2 regions of the Synechocystis sp. PCC 7339 genome follow, and region 2 is predicted to be linked to the other one. Evidence: predicted binding sites of a transcription regulator. Region 2 holds the regulator's gene; the other holds the start of a gene.

What was found. Region 2 encodes HrcA, which represses chaperone genes, less so after heat shock. Its sites were predicted from a motif close to TTAGCACTCNNNNNNNNNGAGTGCTAA; they were not measured.
Positions count from the first base shown of each region.
Region 1: the regulator HrcA is predicted to act here: its motif matches at 3,747-3,773, upstream of groES (co-chaperone GroES).

Region 1 is NZ_CP063659.1:1,171,087-1,178,611, reverse strand. It holds gene cimA (citramalate synthase) at 1-753, opposite strand, end outside; gene IQE94_RS05435 (NUDIX hydrolase) at 851-1,432, opposite strand; gene groL (chaperonin GroEL) at 1,656-3,281, opposite strand; gene groES (co-chaperone GroES) at 3,379-3,690, opposite strand; gene IQE94_RS05420 (BrnA antitoxin family protein) at 4,209-4,463, shown strand; gene IQE94_RS05415 (phosphomannose isomerase type II C-terminal cupin domain) at 4,564-4,953, opposite strand; gene IQE94_RS05410 (cell division protein SepF) at 5,153-5,716, opposite strand; gene ilvA (threonine ammonia-lyase, biosynthetic) at 6,130-7,525, opposite strand, start outside.
Region 2 is NZ_CP063659.1:2,055,607-2,063,131, reverse strand. It holds gene IQE94_RS09765 (transaldolase) at 1-874, opposite strand, end outside; gene IQE94_RS09760 (shikimate kinase) at 1,054-1,623, shown strand; tRNA gene IQE94_RS09755 (tRNA-Ser) at 1,681-1,765, shown strand; gene hrcA (heat-inducible transcriptional repressor HrcA) at 1,964-3,100, shown strand; gene cysH (phosphoadenosine phosphosulfate reductase) at 3,152-3,901, opposite strand; gene hemJ (protoporphyrinogen oxidase HemJ) at 4,046-4,678, opposite strand; gene IQE94_RS09735 (hypothetical protein) at 4,891-5,634, opposite strand; gene IQE94_RS09730 (GNAT family N-acetyltransferase) at 5,729-6,217, shown strand; gene hik12 (high salinity-induced biofilm formation sensor histidine kinase Hik12) at 6,416-7,525, shown strand, end outside.

The DNA of each region.
Region 1 (7,525 bases), 880 kb from region 2:
ACAGCGCTCCCCGTAGCCATTGATGGTGCCTTGGACCATGGTGGCCCCGGCCTCCACCGCCAGGAGGGAATTGGCCACCGCCGTACCGCTGTCATTGTGGGCATGGATACCAAGTTGGGGTTGATGTTCAGACCGACCGTCTAGTCCTAAACCCTGGCGGACTTTGGTGGTAATTTCAGTAATTTGCACCGGTAAGGTGCCCCCATTGGTGTCGCACATCACTAACCATTCCGCCCCGGCCTGATGGGCAGTGGCTAAGGTGGCCAAGGCATAGTCAGGATTAGCTCGATAACCATCAAACCAGTGTTCCGCATCGTAAATTACCCGCCGCCCTTGACTGCGTAGATAGGCGGTCGTGTCGCTGATCATGGCCAAATTTTCCGCCAAGCTAGTTTGCAATCCCTCCAGCACATGCAGATCCCAGGACTTACCAAAAATGGTTACCCAGCGGGTTCCAGCAGAAAGGATTGCCTGGAGCATTTTGTCCGTTTCCACTGCTTTATGGGGCCGACGGGTGGAACAAAAAGCCACAATTTCCGCCTGTTCCAAAGGCTCTTCCTGTAACTGCCAAAAAAACTGCACATCCTTAGGATTAGCCCCAGGCCAACCCCCTTCAATAAAGGGAATGCCCAACTGGTCGAGGCGACGGGCAATGGTCAATTTGTCGGTCAAGGACAAAGAAATGCCTTCCCGCTGGGCTCCGTCTCGGAGGGTGGTGTCGTAGAGCCAAAGGGGATTGTTGCTAACGGTCATGGCAAATGGGGAAAAGAAAATGGACACCGAGCCTATCTGTCTTAATTTTAGGTCGGTTTTTTGACGCCATATGATCGCCGGAAAAAACTCTCAACATTCACTTGTCGTCATCAAGTTGGGTGATTTTTTCCAGACCTAGTAACAGAGCTGCCAAACTGCCCGCCACCCTAATTTGTCCAGAAAAAATCTGCTCCCGCACTACGGCGATCGGCATTAACACCACTTCAATTTCTTCCGTTACATCCCAGGCTTTTTTGCCTGTGGGAGCCACATCAGGGGCGAGAAAAAGATGGAGACGGGATTGATCTTTAACCGGATTGTCATAAATACAACCCAAACTAAGCAAACTGACAATCTGGTAACCGGTTTCTTCCTCTAGTTCCCTACGAATGGCGACGGTGGGGCTTTCCTGGTGAGGGAAAAAGGTACCGGCGGGTAGTTCCAGCAAAATTTCTTGCACCCCATGGCGATACTGCCGCACAAAAATAATTTCCTGCTGGGAAGTGACGGCCAAAACCATGACAATTTCCGGTCGCACGTTGACAAAGTAGTCATCAATCAAAGTCCCATTGGGCAATTGCACTGTATCCTGACGCACCCGACACCAGGGATTATCTAGCACCATACGACTGTGGCAAATATGCCATTTTTGCAAATTACTGGGGGGAAGATGCCACATGGCTCTGGATTATTTCACCGGCAAAGATTTAGACCTAGTCAATTTTAAGCTCGAACACCGTGCTTAACCAATCATTTTCTGTGTTTAAGGCGATCGCCTAACCAAGCTTAAATTTGCTGCAATGGGGGGAAAACTGACCAAAACGAAAACAGGGAAGCCGGAGCCTCCCTGAAAATTTATGAGAAAAGAGTTGTTAGGCCACTAGATTGACCTGGGGCAAACCTTAGTAGTCGAAGTCACCACCGGGGGCACCAGCAGGGGCTTTTTCTTTTTCAGGCTTGTCCACAACGATACATTCGGTGGTCAAGACCATGCCTGCGATGGAGGCCGCATTCTGCAGAGCAGAACGGGTTACTTTGGCAGGGTCAACGATACCGGCAGCCAGCATGTCCACATACTCCAAGGTGGCAGCATTGTAGCCAATGTTGAAGTCTTTTTCTTTGACCCGCTCGGAGATTACCGCACCGTTTTGACCGGCGTTTTCCGCAATCCGTTTTAGGGGAGCAGGCAAGGCCCGGGAGACGATCAAAGCACCGGTTAACTCTTCATCCTTGAGGTTGCCGTTGGCCCAGTCTTCCAATTGGGGGGCCAAGTGGGCCAGGGTGGTACCACCACCGGGGACAATGCCTTCTTCCACAGCAGCTTTGGTAGCGTTGATGGCATCTTCCAGACGGAGTTTGCGGTCTTTCATTTCGGTTTCCGTGGCGGCACCAACTTTGATTACCGCTACACCACCGGCCAATTTAGCCAAGCGCTCTTGGAGTTTCTCTTTGTCGTAGCTAGAATCGGTTTCTTCGATCTGGCGACGGATTTGCTCACAGCGGGATTTTACAGCGGCTTCGTTGCCTTCGGCCACAATGGTGGTGTTGTCTTTGGTGATGTTGATGCGACGGGCAGAACCGAGGCTATCCACAGTGGCGCTTTCCAGTTTCAGACCGGCATCTTCGCTGATTACTTGACCACCGGTGAGGGTAGCAATGTCTTCCAGCATTTGTTTACGGCGATCGCCAAAGCCGGGAGCTTTAACGGCGGCCACATTGAGCACACCCCGGAGACGGTTAACCACGAGGGTAGCGAGGGCTTCTTTTTCGATGTCTTCGGCAATGATTAACAAAGGCTTACCTTGGCGGGCCACTTGTTCGAGGATGGGCACCAAGTCCTGCACCAAGTTGATTTTTTTGTCGGTGATCAAAATGCGGGGATCTTCAAGAACCGCTTCCATCCGTTCAGCATCGGTGACGAAGTAGGGGGAAATATAGCCCTTATCGAAGCGCATCCCTTCGGTGATTTCCAACTCGGTGGTCATGGATTTGCCTTCTTCCAGGGAAATAACCCCTTCCTGGCCTACTTTATCCATGGCATTGGCAATCATTTGGCCAACTTCTTCATCGTTACCGGCGGAAATGGCTCCCACCTGGGCGATCGCCTTGGAATCTCCCACGGGCTGGGCATGCTCTTTGATCCGAGCAACAAGAAATTCAGTGGCTTTATCAATACCCCGCTTGAGGGAAATAGGGTTAGCACCGGCGGCCACATTCCGTAGACCTTCTTTGACAATGGCGTGGGCCAAAACCGTAGCAGTGGTGGTGCCGTCTCCAGCCACATCGTTAGTTTTAGAAGCAGCCTGACGAATCAAGGAAACCCCGGTGTTTTCCACATGGTCTTCCAGTTCAATTTCTTTGGCGATCGTGATGCCGTCATTGATAATTTGGGGGGAACCAAATTTTTTCTCAAGGACAACGTTACGACCTTTGGGGCCGAGGGTAACAGCCACAGCTTCCGCCAGAATGTCCATACCCCGTTCCAGGGCGCGGCGAGCTTCGTCGTTGTAGATGATGGATTTAGCCATAAAAGTAAAACCTCGTGGGCAGATTAATTGGGATAGATGAATGGGTAAAAATCCTGAAAGCCTTAGCAAAGGTCAGGATCAGTAAAAATTAATAGACTTAGGCAACGGAGGCCAAAATATCTTTTTCAGTTAACAGAACATAGTCGTCGCCACCAAGTTTGATGTCGGTGCCGGCATATTTGGAATAAAGGACTTTATCACCAACTTTAACTTCAACCGGGGAGTAGGTGCCGTCGTCGTTGCGTTTGCCGGGGCCAACTTGGACAACTTCACCAATTTGGGGTTTTTCTTTGGCGTTATCGGGCAACAAAATACCCCCAGCGGTTTTCTCTTCAGCGGGGCTTACTTTCACAAACACCCGATCGCCAAGGGGTTTCACAGTAGAAACATTAATGGTAATAGCGGCCATAGAAGTCATCCTCCAGATGATAGTCTTGCACGGTCAGTAGGGATTTTGGCGGGGGATTAGCACTCCCACCTCACGAGTGCTAATTTAGCTAAATTGATCGACCCAGTGCAACACCCCGGTGAGTGTGGTTTCCCGAACTGAGGACAAAAAATTGAGTTTTAATTAGAGTCAAGATTGTCGGGAGGCGATCGCCGCTTGCGTGCAGGACTGATCCTTATATTGACCGAACACTTTGTAATGCATATTACGTATGTATGCAGTTTGAGTATGATCCGCAAAAGGCCAAAAGTAATCGGCAAAAGCATGGCATTTTTGCAGAAGCTGAAATGGTCTTTTTTAATCCTCTTTAATCCTCTCACCATTCACGAGCTTGATCCTGATTCCACTACAGAAGAACGTTTTATCGCATTAGGGATGGGAAACACGGGCTCTATCTTGAGTTGTTGTTTATACATTGCGAGGAGAAATTATTTGCTTAATTTCAGCCCGACGTGCCACGAAACAGGAGACAAAAATCTATGAGACAGGAATATGATTTTTCCAAAGGAAAACGAGGCGCCATCATTCCATCCAACAGAAAAACCCGCATTACGATTTATCTCGATGATGATGTTTTGGATCATTTTCGAATAGATGCTGAGGCAAGGGGCATGGGCTATCAAACCTTGATTAATCAGGTGCTAAGACAATGTATGCAGTCTCCTGCCGAACAATCAATAACTGAAACTGATTTACGACGTATTCTGCGAGAAGAATTGTCAGAAATGAGATGATGGGGACAAGATCACCTTATCTGGCCCTCCCATGGTTTTGGGAAAGGATCGTCCATAAGGGCATCGGAGTTAACCATCCCCTGATCAAAAAATATTTCACTTAGGACTTTGGAAACTCCTCGGGGAAACGAACAATATCATCATCCCCCAAATATTCACCGTTTTGCACCTCAATCATCACCAAGTCAATTACCCCGGGATTTTCCACCCGATGGGGGGTATTCATCGGCACATAGGTTGACTCCTTTTGGTTCAATAATTTCTCCTCGCCGTTACAGGTCACCTTGGCCGTGCCCGACACCACCACCCAATGTTCACTACGGTGGTAATGCATCTGGGTGCTCATATGTTGCCCCGGTTTGACCACAATACGGTTAATGCGATAGCGGGGGCCCTCTTCCAACATGGTGACCATGCCCCAGGGGGGAGTACGGGTCGTTTCGGGATGGGGCATGGGGGCAGGACTGGGGGCTTCAGGGGAATCATTCATGGTGGACAACATCAAGCCAAACGGTGAAAAAGACCACGGACTTGCCTCAATTCTAAACTGCCACGGAATTTGCCGAGCAATCAAACAAGCAACAAAAAAGCCCCGATCGCCAAGGTCAGAGCTTTTAGACATTTGGGGTAGGAATTGCAGCAAAGATCAAAAAAACGAAAACAGCTGCAACAAAATTCTTGCTTAGTGATTACTGGGCCAAACGACTAGTCTCATAGCCCCAAGTGGGAAAAGAATCAGCACCACTGCTGGCGGGGGCATCATTGGATTCCTGACTGCGGCCGGCCAGGGAACTCACCTTCACACAGTTGGGGGTGAACAGAAAAATGCTCTCACCAATCCGTTCTTGGTGGCCATCCATGGCAAAAGTACCACCGGCAACAAAATCCACCGCCCGTTGGGCCTCATCGGGGTCCATTACATTCAGATTTAACACCACCGACTTCCGTTCCCGTAGGGTTTGAATCACCTGGGGCATTTCATCGAAGGAATGGGGTTCGACGACGACCACCTCTGCCACACTGTTGTTGATGCCGGGCATACCAATCACGTTATTTCTTACTCCTGTACCAATAGGGGTGTCATTATTTAAGCTTAAAGGTTCCCGACTAATGCGGGGGAGAGGGGCAACTTCTTCTGCGGGCGGTGGGGCCGTGGTCACCGCTTGGGGCAACTCCATTTCTTCATCGTAATCTTCTTCGTACTCATCATGTTCACTGATGCCGACGAAGTCTTTTAACTTGGTCAAAATCATAGTTTACCGTCCGTATTTCCTGGGTAAAGTGAAAGGGGTTAATGGGATGAACCAGCCTCGTAACCAAGACTAGGAAAGACATTGACCTAGGCCATGGCAAACGGCATCAACCGCAGATATGCTTGGTAGATTGGGCTGCTCATCGGGTCAGGGAGGAAAGGAGCGGCAACTCAGTGGCGAGGAGCTACTAAGGTCAGGCCCTTTCTTTTTCAGTCAATAATGACTGAGTTCCAGTTTTCCTACCCCTGTCGTGACAATTTACCAAAATGTTCCTAACTTTTGTAGTTTTTTGCCGGTATTTTACCGAGAATTTTTTGATTTTCCCCTGACAGAGGCCGAACCAGTAACCAAGGGCAGAAATCTAGGCAATGGGCAAAGATACCTTTAATTACTAGCACGAACTGGGCAAAAAATTAGCGTAAAAAGAGACGATAAACCGGATTGTCACTCTCATCCCAATGGCGATAACCTAAATTAGCTAAAAATTGTTGCCACTGTTCTGTTTCTGCTGGGGGAACCTGCATACCGACGATAATTCTGCCGTAGTCAGCCCCATGGTTGCGGTAATGGAACAAACTAATATTCCAGGCGGGATTCATACAACCCAGAAATTTCATTAATGCCCCCGGCCGCTCAGGAAATTCAAACCGGTACAGTAATTCTCGCTGGTTCTCTGATTGGGTCACCTGGGGAGGGCGGCCTCCCACCATATGACGCAAGTGGAGTTTAGTCAGTTCATCATCGGTTAAATCTAGGGTTTTAAATCCTTGGCGGGTGAAATTGGCCGCCAACTGGGAAGCATCACTACGGTTTTGTACCTGAATACCAACAAAAATATGGGCATCGGGGCCTTCCGCAATGCGGTAACTAAATTCGGTAATGTTATGCTTGCCTAACCCTTCGCAAAATTTTCTCAAACTGCCCCTTTGTTCGGGAATGGTCACCGCAAAAATGGCCTCCCGCTGTTCCCCATATTCGGCCCTTTCCGCCACAAATCTCAAGCGGTCAAAGTTCATGTTGGCCCCACAGGCGATCGCCACTAGGGTTTGTTGCTGACAGTTTTCTCTTTGCACATATTGTTTAAGCCCTGCAATGGCCAAGGCTCCGGCCGGCTCCAAAATTGAGCGGGTATCTTCAAAACAATCTTTAATAGCCGCACAGGTGTCATCAGTATCCACCACCAAAATTTCATCCACATACTGCTGACAGAGGGGAAAAGTTAAATCCCCCACTTCCCGCACCGCCACACCGTCGGCAAAAAGTCCCACTTGGTCTAGTTTGATCCGTTTCCCCGCCGCCAGGGATTGGCGCATGGCATCGGCATCCTTGGGCTCCACACCAATAATTTTAATTTCTGGATAGAGCCGTTTAACATAGGCCGCCACCCCAGCAATCAGCCCCCCCCCGCCGATCGCCACAAAAATTGCATCAATGGGCTGTTGATACTGACGTAAAATTTCCATGCCAATGGTGCCCTGGCCGGCAATCACATCGGGATCATTGAAGGGATGAATAAAGGTTAAGCCTTTTTCCTGTTCCAACTGCCGCGCGTGGCCATAGGCATCGTCATAGGTTTCTCCATAGAGCACCACCACACCTCCCCGAGCTTTAACCGCTTCCACTTTTACCTGGGGAGTGGTTTCCGGCATCACAATAATAGCCCTGGTGCCCAACTTAGAAGCCCCTAGGGCCACCCCCTGGGCATGGTTACCCGCCGAAGCCGCAATTACTCCTTTTTCTAATAATTCCGGGGATAACTGGGCCATTTTGTTATAGGCCCCCCGCAACTTAAAGGAAAACACTGGCTGT
Region 2 (7,525 bases):
CTTCCGCATGCATTTTGTCAAAGGTGGCCTTGTCCATGGCAATTTTTTCAATGTCCTGGGGCACTGTGGCTGGATCAAGTTTGCGGGGCAGATCCTCTTCAGTGTTACGCAGTTGGTCTAATAGCTGGGGAGAAATGGTCAAGAGGTCACAGCCGGCCAATTCGGTTATTTCGCCAATATTGCGGAAACTCGCCCCCATGACTTCAGTTTTATAACCAAAGCGTTTGTAGTAGTTGTAAATGGTGGTGACGGACTGCACCCCAGGATCTTCGTGGCTGGCATATTCCTTGCCGGTCGATTTTTTATACCAGTCTAAAATGCGCCCGACAAAGGGAGAAATGAGGGTGACTTTAGCTTCGGCACAGGCGATCGCCTGGTGGAGCCCAAACAGTAGGGTGAGGTTACAGTGGATGCCTTCTTTTTCCAGCACTTCTGCCGCCTTAATGCCTTCCCAGGTGGAAGCAATTTTGATCAGAATGCGTTTTTTATCAATACCAGCTTTGGCATATTCTCCAATCAGGTAGCGGGCTTTAGCAATGGTGGCTTCCGTGTCGTAGGAAAGACGGGCATCGACTTCCGTGGAAACCCGACCGGGGATAATTTTTAGAATTTTGACCCCAAAAGCCACGGCCAAACGGTCAAAGGCTAGGCGGACAATGTCTTTGACGGAGGCATTTTCCCCCGCTTCCTCCTTAGCTTTGAGCAGGGTGCTGTCCACAATTTCTTGGTATCGGGGCATCTGGGCCGCCGCCGTAATCAAGGAAGGATTAGTGGTGGAATCCCTGGGGGTAAAGGTTTCGATGGCTTGGATGTCGCCGGTGTCGGCCACCACCACCGTAAATTGTCGCAGTTGTTCGAGGAGATTCTTACCCATAATGGCGATTAAACAAGTTCAACGTCTTTCCCTCCAATGGTAATGGCGATTCCCGAAAGCGAGCCTTCTTTGAACATCAAGATAATTTAAGCTAGGGAACGCCGATGTGTTGCCAAACCCCAGGTGCAAATCAACTTCGGACCACTGTTCACTATTTTTCAATCTCTGCAACTTTTGCCATGGCCCAGGACTTAATTAAAGAACAATTACAAGGCGTTAACCTGTTTCTGATCGGTATGATGGGCAGTGGTAAATCCACTGTCGGCCCACTGTTGGCGGAACAGTTGGGGTATCGTTTTTTCGATGCAGATGTGTTAATTGAGCGCGTGGCCGGTAAGGCGATCGCCGACATTTTTGCGGAAGATGGGGAAGATAATTTTCGGAATTTGGAAACGGAGGTGTTGGGACATCTGGCTGCCCAGACCAGAAGTGTGATTGCCACGGGTGGGGGAGTAGTGCTCCGGCGACAAAATTGGAGCTATCTGCACCACGGCCTGGTTATCTGGCTGGATGGTTCACTGGAATTACTCTTAGCCAGACTCCAGGGGGATGAACACCGGCCCCTGCTCCAGGTGGAAAATCTAGAGGCACGGTTAGGAAATTTATTGACCCAACGTCAACCCCTCTACGCCCAGGCAGATCTCCGGTTCCCCCTACAGGCGGATCAAGACCCTCTGGCGATCGCCGGGGAGTTACTGGCTACCATCCCAGGACTGCTTAAACCCCAATGCAGTGCCGAACAAAATTGACTGGGCAATGTCCCTAGGACGACCATGGTAAGATGATTAACTAATCTTTGACCCCTTGGAGAGGTGGCAGAGTGGTCGAATGCGCCCGACTTGAAATCGGGTTTGGGGAAACTCAACGTGGGTTCGAATCCCACCCTCTCCGCTTGCTTAACTTTAAATTAATCAGATGATTCAGATCTAATCCAGGGCTCTCCGGCAACGGCCCGAGCAAATCCTGGGTAATTACCTTATAATCTAATTTTTTTAAGAGCTTTTTACCAACTTTTAACTTTAAATCCAATTTATCCATCCTGACACCAACCGTTTTAATATCTAGTCCTTAGCCCGCAATTAGGAAACAATGGTGAAGCCCCTCCGCTTAAACGATCGCCATCAGCAAATTCTCCGAGCCACCGTTCAGCACTACATCGCCACCGCCGAGCCTGTGGGATCCCAAACCCTGGTCCAGGAGTATCAATTTGCCGTCAGTTCCGCCACCATTCGCAATGCCCTCGGGCAACTAGAAAAAGCGGGTTTACTTTATCAGCCCCATGTGTCCGCCGGTCGGGTTCCTTCTGACTCCGGCTACCGCATCTACGTAGATAATCTTTTAACCTGGAGCGATCGCCAGAGCCGCACCGTTAAGCAACAATTAGAAAATGAAATTAACGGCGACAAGTGGCACTTTGAAGCCCTGATCCAGAGAATGGGGCAAATTTTGGCTGGTTTGAGCGGCTACATTGCCCTAATTACCTTTCCCCAAACGGAAACAGTGCAGTTGCGCCATCTACAATTGATGCTGTTACCGTCCCATCAGATATTAATTATTCTGGTTACTGACAGCTACCATACCCATTCCCTCACCCTGGATTTGCCCGCCACCATGGAAGCAAAGGAGGAAGGGGAATTGGAACAGGAATTGGCAATTTTTTCTAATTTTCTCAATGCCCAATTGCGAGGTAAAAACCTTTCCGAATTGAGCCATTTAAATTGGCAGGAGCTAGATCAGAAATTTAGTATTTACGCAGATTTTTTGCTGGGTTTACAACAACAAATCAAACCCCTTCTACAACGGCGCATGGCGGGGCCCTTAGTAGTCCATGGGGTTTCCAAGGTAATTCAGCAACCGGAGTTTTCCCAGTTGGAACAAGTGCAAATGTTGTTGTCTCTGTTGGAACAGGAACAGGAGCAATTGTTTTCCCTCTTATTTGACCCCGATGACTGTTGGGATAGTCTGGGTAACTTGGGCCAGGAAGCTAGTCTACTGATGGGGGAAATGGCCCCTCGGACTCGGCCCGTGGTGACCCTCCGCATTGGGGCGGAAAATCCCTTGGAATCCATGCATCCGTGCACCCTGGTATCGGCGGTTTACCGTCAAAAACAAGTCCCGGTGGGGAGTGTGAGCATTTTGGGACCTACCCGCATGGTGTATCAACAAACTATTCCCTTGGTAGAACAGGCCGCTGAGTGTTTATCGGAAGCATTGAGCAAAAATTAAGCCGAGCTCCAGGCAATAGGTTAGTAGAGCTTTCGAGTGCCATTGACTGCCCTACAAAGCACTGGAATCCAAACTCTGGCCAGCTTCCGGCGACAGGGGTAAATGCAAACCACATTCCTGTTTGAGGCCGTGGAAACGGGTGTCCCTTTCATCCTCATCATGGGCCGTCAAGGGCCGGCTGGAATGCCAATCCCCCACGGATACATAGCCCTGGTCAAAAAAGGGATGGTAGGGTAAATCGTAGGCTGTCAGGTATTCATAAACCATCTTAGAAGTCCAGTCCAAAATAGGCAACACCTTGTATTGATTGCCCTGGAGATCCACTGGTTTTAAGTTCTGGCGGTGCCGAGTTTGGTCTCTTCTTAACCCCGTTAACCAGGCGATCACCTCTAACTCCTTTAAAGCCCTCTGCATCGGTTCCACCTTGCGAATCTGGTCATAGCGATTGAGGGATTCCACGTCCTTCTGTTGCCAGAGTTTGCCGTAGAGGGCTTCCATGCGGGCCGGACTGAGGGGAGATTGGTAAACTTTTAAATTCAATTGCAATCGTTTGGTCAATTGATCCGCAAACTGATAGGTTTCCAGCGGTAAATAGCCCGTGTCAATCCAGATAACGGGAATATTGGGCACAATACTAGTCACCAAATGGAGCATCACCGCCGCCTGAATGCCGAAACTAGTACTCATCACCAAGCCGGGGCCAAAGGTCTGGGCCGCCCAGGTAATGATCTGTTGGGCGGTGGCATTTTCCAGATCCGTTTGTAGGGTAGGTAGATCGAGCTTAGTCAGAGTATGGGACATCAGTGGGTGATGGAAAATATTTGGGTAAAAATATAAGTAACGGGCCAAGCGGTGGCGGAGTTAGGCAGTAAGCATGGAGCTTAGCTTAAACTCAACTCCCTTATTTATGGGTAGTTACGGCCACTATGTCAGCCACTTCAGCCACTAATTTTGGGCCGAAGCCGCATTTTGCTGTTCCGTCAGTAGTGCTTGGTCCCGGCGACGTTTTTTGGCATAGAGTTGAATCGAAGCTGCCATGGCAATTACCAAAGCCACAATTAACCAAGTGGTGGCATCCAGGGGCAAATTACTCTTAAACACCGCCAGTAGGACAATTACCACGAGCAAAATAGTCGGGGCCTCATTTAATGCCCGAAACTGTTGCCCACTCCATTGGGATTCTCCCTGAACCAACTTTTTCATCACCCTTCCACAGTAGAAATGGTAGAGCAAAAGTAAAGCTACAAAGGTGAGTTTGATATGGAGCCAACCGGATTTGAGAATTTCTGGTTCCGTGGAAATAAGACCGATCGCCATGGCCACGGTAACCACCATGCCGGGGGTCGTGATGATATTGTAAAGCCGCTTTTCCATCAACTCATACTGTTTTTTAAGGATGGTTTTGGCTGGTTCCGGCTCCAGGTCTGCTTCAGCGTGATAGACAAAAAGACGCACTAAATAAAATAATCCAGCAAACCAAACAACAATGCCAATCAGGTGAAAGGCTTTAAACCAGTAGTAGGCCATGGTAAACGTCGACAGTGGACAAGGGAGGAAGAAATACTCGCACTTGGGCATTCCCCAGGGATAGGATAAATCATCGGCTCATACCCAAGGGGGCCATTATATCGTCTTGCCCAGTCCCAAATCATTTTGCACTGTCCTATTCAAACGCAAAGTCTTATTCCCAGCCCCCAGGAGACTTGATTCACAATCAACTTGAAGTTCGAACCACTGGCCATTAAACTCCTAATAGATTCGCAAAATTGGCTCAATTTTATCGATAAAACTTAATAATATTGATACTCTTGCTGGCCAGTACCATAGTTGAGGCGCCACTCTCCATCGGAACCCATATTGTTGAGAATGTCCATGTTGGTCTCGTGCATCATGCGGGACATATTAGACATCATTTGAGCTTCGGCAACACTAAGATTATTAGGGGCAGTAACCTGCGCCGCTTGTATTTGTTGTCCCTGTTGCACCACCATCTGAAATTGACCGGCAAACTGATTTAACTTCTCCGCTGCCTGGGGAATTTGTCCGATCGCCGTTTGCAAAAGAGCAGTGTTCTGTATGGCATAGGCCTGTTCAATGGTGGTGAAAATTTCTTGCCAGGGGGAAAAAGCCAACGCCCCCAAACCATTCAAGGTCACAATGGTGCCGAGATATTCCGTTTGCACCGTGCCCGCCGGCAGAAGAGGTAACATCAACTCCCCTGCTTGGTAAGCTTGGCTAAAATTAGTGGTAATTCTTGTGGCCATAGGCCGGAGCTGGTGAGTCAATGCTAATAGTTGTTCATCAGTTTGTACTTGCTCCAGTTGGCTTAGTACCGAAAGAAAAGGCAAAATTTCTTGTAAAGCACCGTCCATGGATTGGCCCATTTGATTGTAGACCAGATCTACCTGCCCAGCTTGGGCCAATATAGGTGGGGCAATGATCTGTTTGGGGCCATTTTCCTTCGCGCCGGCGACTTGACCAAAGGGCCCTAGGAAAGCAATTAAAGCGACCAAGGCACTAGAAATTTTAACCATGGTGGCGATTCCCCCTGCTCTTCAACTTTTATCATTAATTTTATTGCAAACTTAGTTCTTAGCAAAAAAATTAGCAACTTTTTGTCACAAAGTAGTGAAAGTGAACACTGTCTATCTACGCCCATATCGCCCTTCAGATTTAAACAATATTATTCACGTCTTCACTGAAGCTGTCCATCAGTTAGGCATTAGACATTATTCCCCAGCCCAACTGAATGCTTGGGGCCCCTCTGAACCAGACCAGCAACGGTGGCACGATCGCCTGGAGTCCATGGTGATACTTGTGGCTGAGCAAGGAGCAACCATTGTCGGCTTTATTGGCTACGATGGCGCTGGATTAATTGATTTGCTTTTTGTCCATCCAACCTTTGCCCGTCGGGGCATTGCCACTATGCTGATGCAAGCGGTGGAGCGGTTGGCCCTTGCCAACGGAGTAAGTCAACTTCAGACCAAAGCAAGTATGGTGGCTCGGCCATTTTTCGAGTCCAGAGGATTTGTTGTGACAGCGGAAGAAACCGTTACCATAGGGGGAGAAAATTTACGCCGATTTGCCATGGATAAAATTATCAAACCAACTCAATAGAGTGTAGGATTAGTGCTGGAACTCTTTCCTGGGAGATGGGAGAAAAGATAGGCAACCAGTTTCCCTGTCTTGGCAGACTGTGGTCAAAAGAACACCTAGGTTTATCTAAGTTCGTCAGCATTTTTGGGAAAATCAGGAAAATTTATCACATTTCAGATCATGACTTAAGTGTTTTTCTGTAAAAAAATAGAAGATAAAATGCGAATTAATAATACTTTTTTCAACAGCTTGGTTGATTTTCCATCAGTTTCCTGGCAGAAGCAAGTCATAACGGCGATCGCCATCTATGGAGCCACCTACATTTCCCAATTATTTATTACCTATGCGGGTACAGCTTCATCACCAATTTGGATTCCCACTGGTATTGCTGTCGGTTTTTTAGCCATTTGGGGCTACCCAGTCTGGCCGGGCATGTTGGGGGGATTGTTATTGGGGGAAGCCATGGCCCTCCACGGTTTAGAAAGCACTGCCAATCTGATGTTAACGGTGGCAATTACCGGAGTAGTTGGTTTAGTTAATCTTTTTTCGATTTATCTTAGCCATCGACTCACAGCGGAAAATTATCTATTCTCTAAGATAAAAAATATTATTAGATTTATTATTTTTGTCTGCTTTGGCAGTCGTTTACCCGCCGCCATTATTTGCCCACTTTTATTATATTTATTTGATAAAATTCCTTTTAATTTATATTCTGAAGTCGCCTATACTTGGTTACTAAGTGATTCTTTTGCTCTGTTGATTTTTACTCCTTTTATTATTGCCTGCAGCCATAACTTCAAAGCATTTATTAAGTTACTACAAGAACAATGGTTAGAAGCGACTATCATAGTTTTTTGCGTTTTATTAATTGTTAAAATTATTGCCAATGGCTATCCCATTGAATATCTACTCATTCCCTTTTTGCTTTGGTCAGCCTTTCGTTTCACCGAAGTTGGATCTTCCCTATTAACAATTGTTGTTTCTGGACTATTAGTATTAATCCTTGCCCTAGACCAAGAAAAAATTGTCATCAAAAATCAACTTTTATTGTTGCAATCAATTTTGGCTTGCATCAGTATGACCACCCTAGTTTTAAATGCGGTTCTCAGTGAAAATGAAAGATCTAAAAATCAATTATTTACGACTAATCAAATATTAATAGATCAAAACCAAAAACTCCAAGAACTTTATCAACAAAGGGAATTAGAAAGAGCCCAAAGAGAAAAAATTCTTATAGAATATAATGAATCGCTACAAAAGCAAGTTGACCTAGTAAGGGCAAAAGAAATAGCTGAAAGTGAAGCTAAGGCCAAAAGCACATTTGTAGCC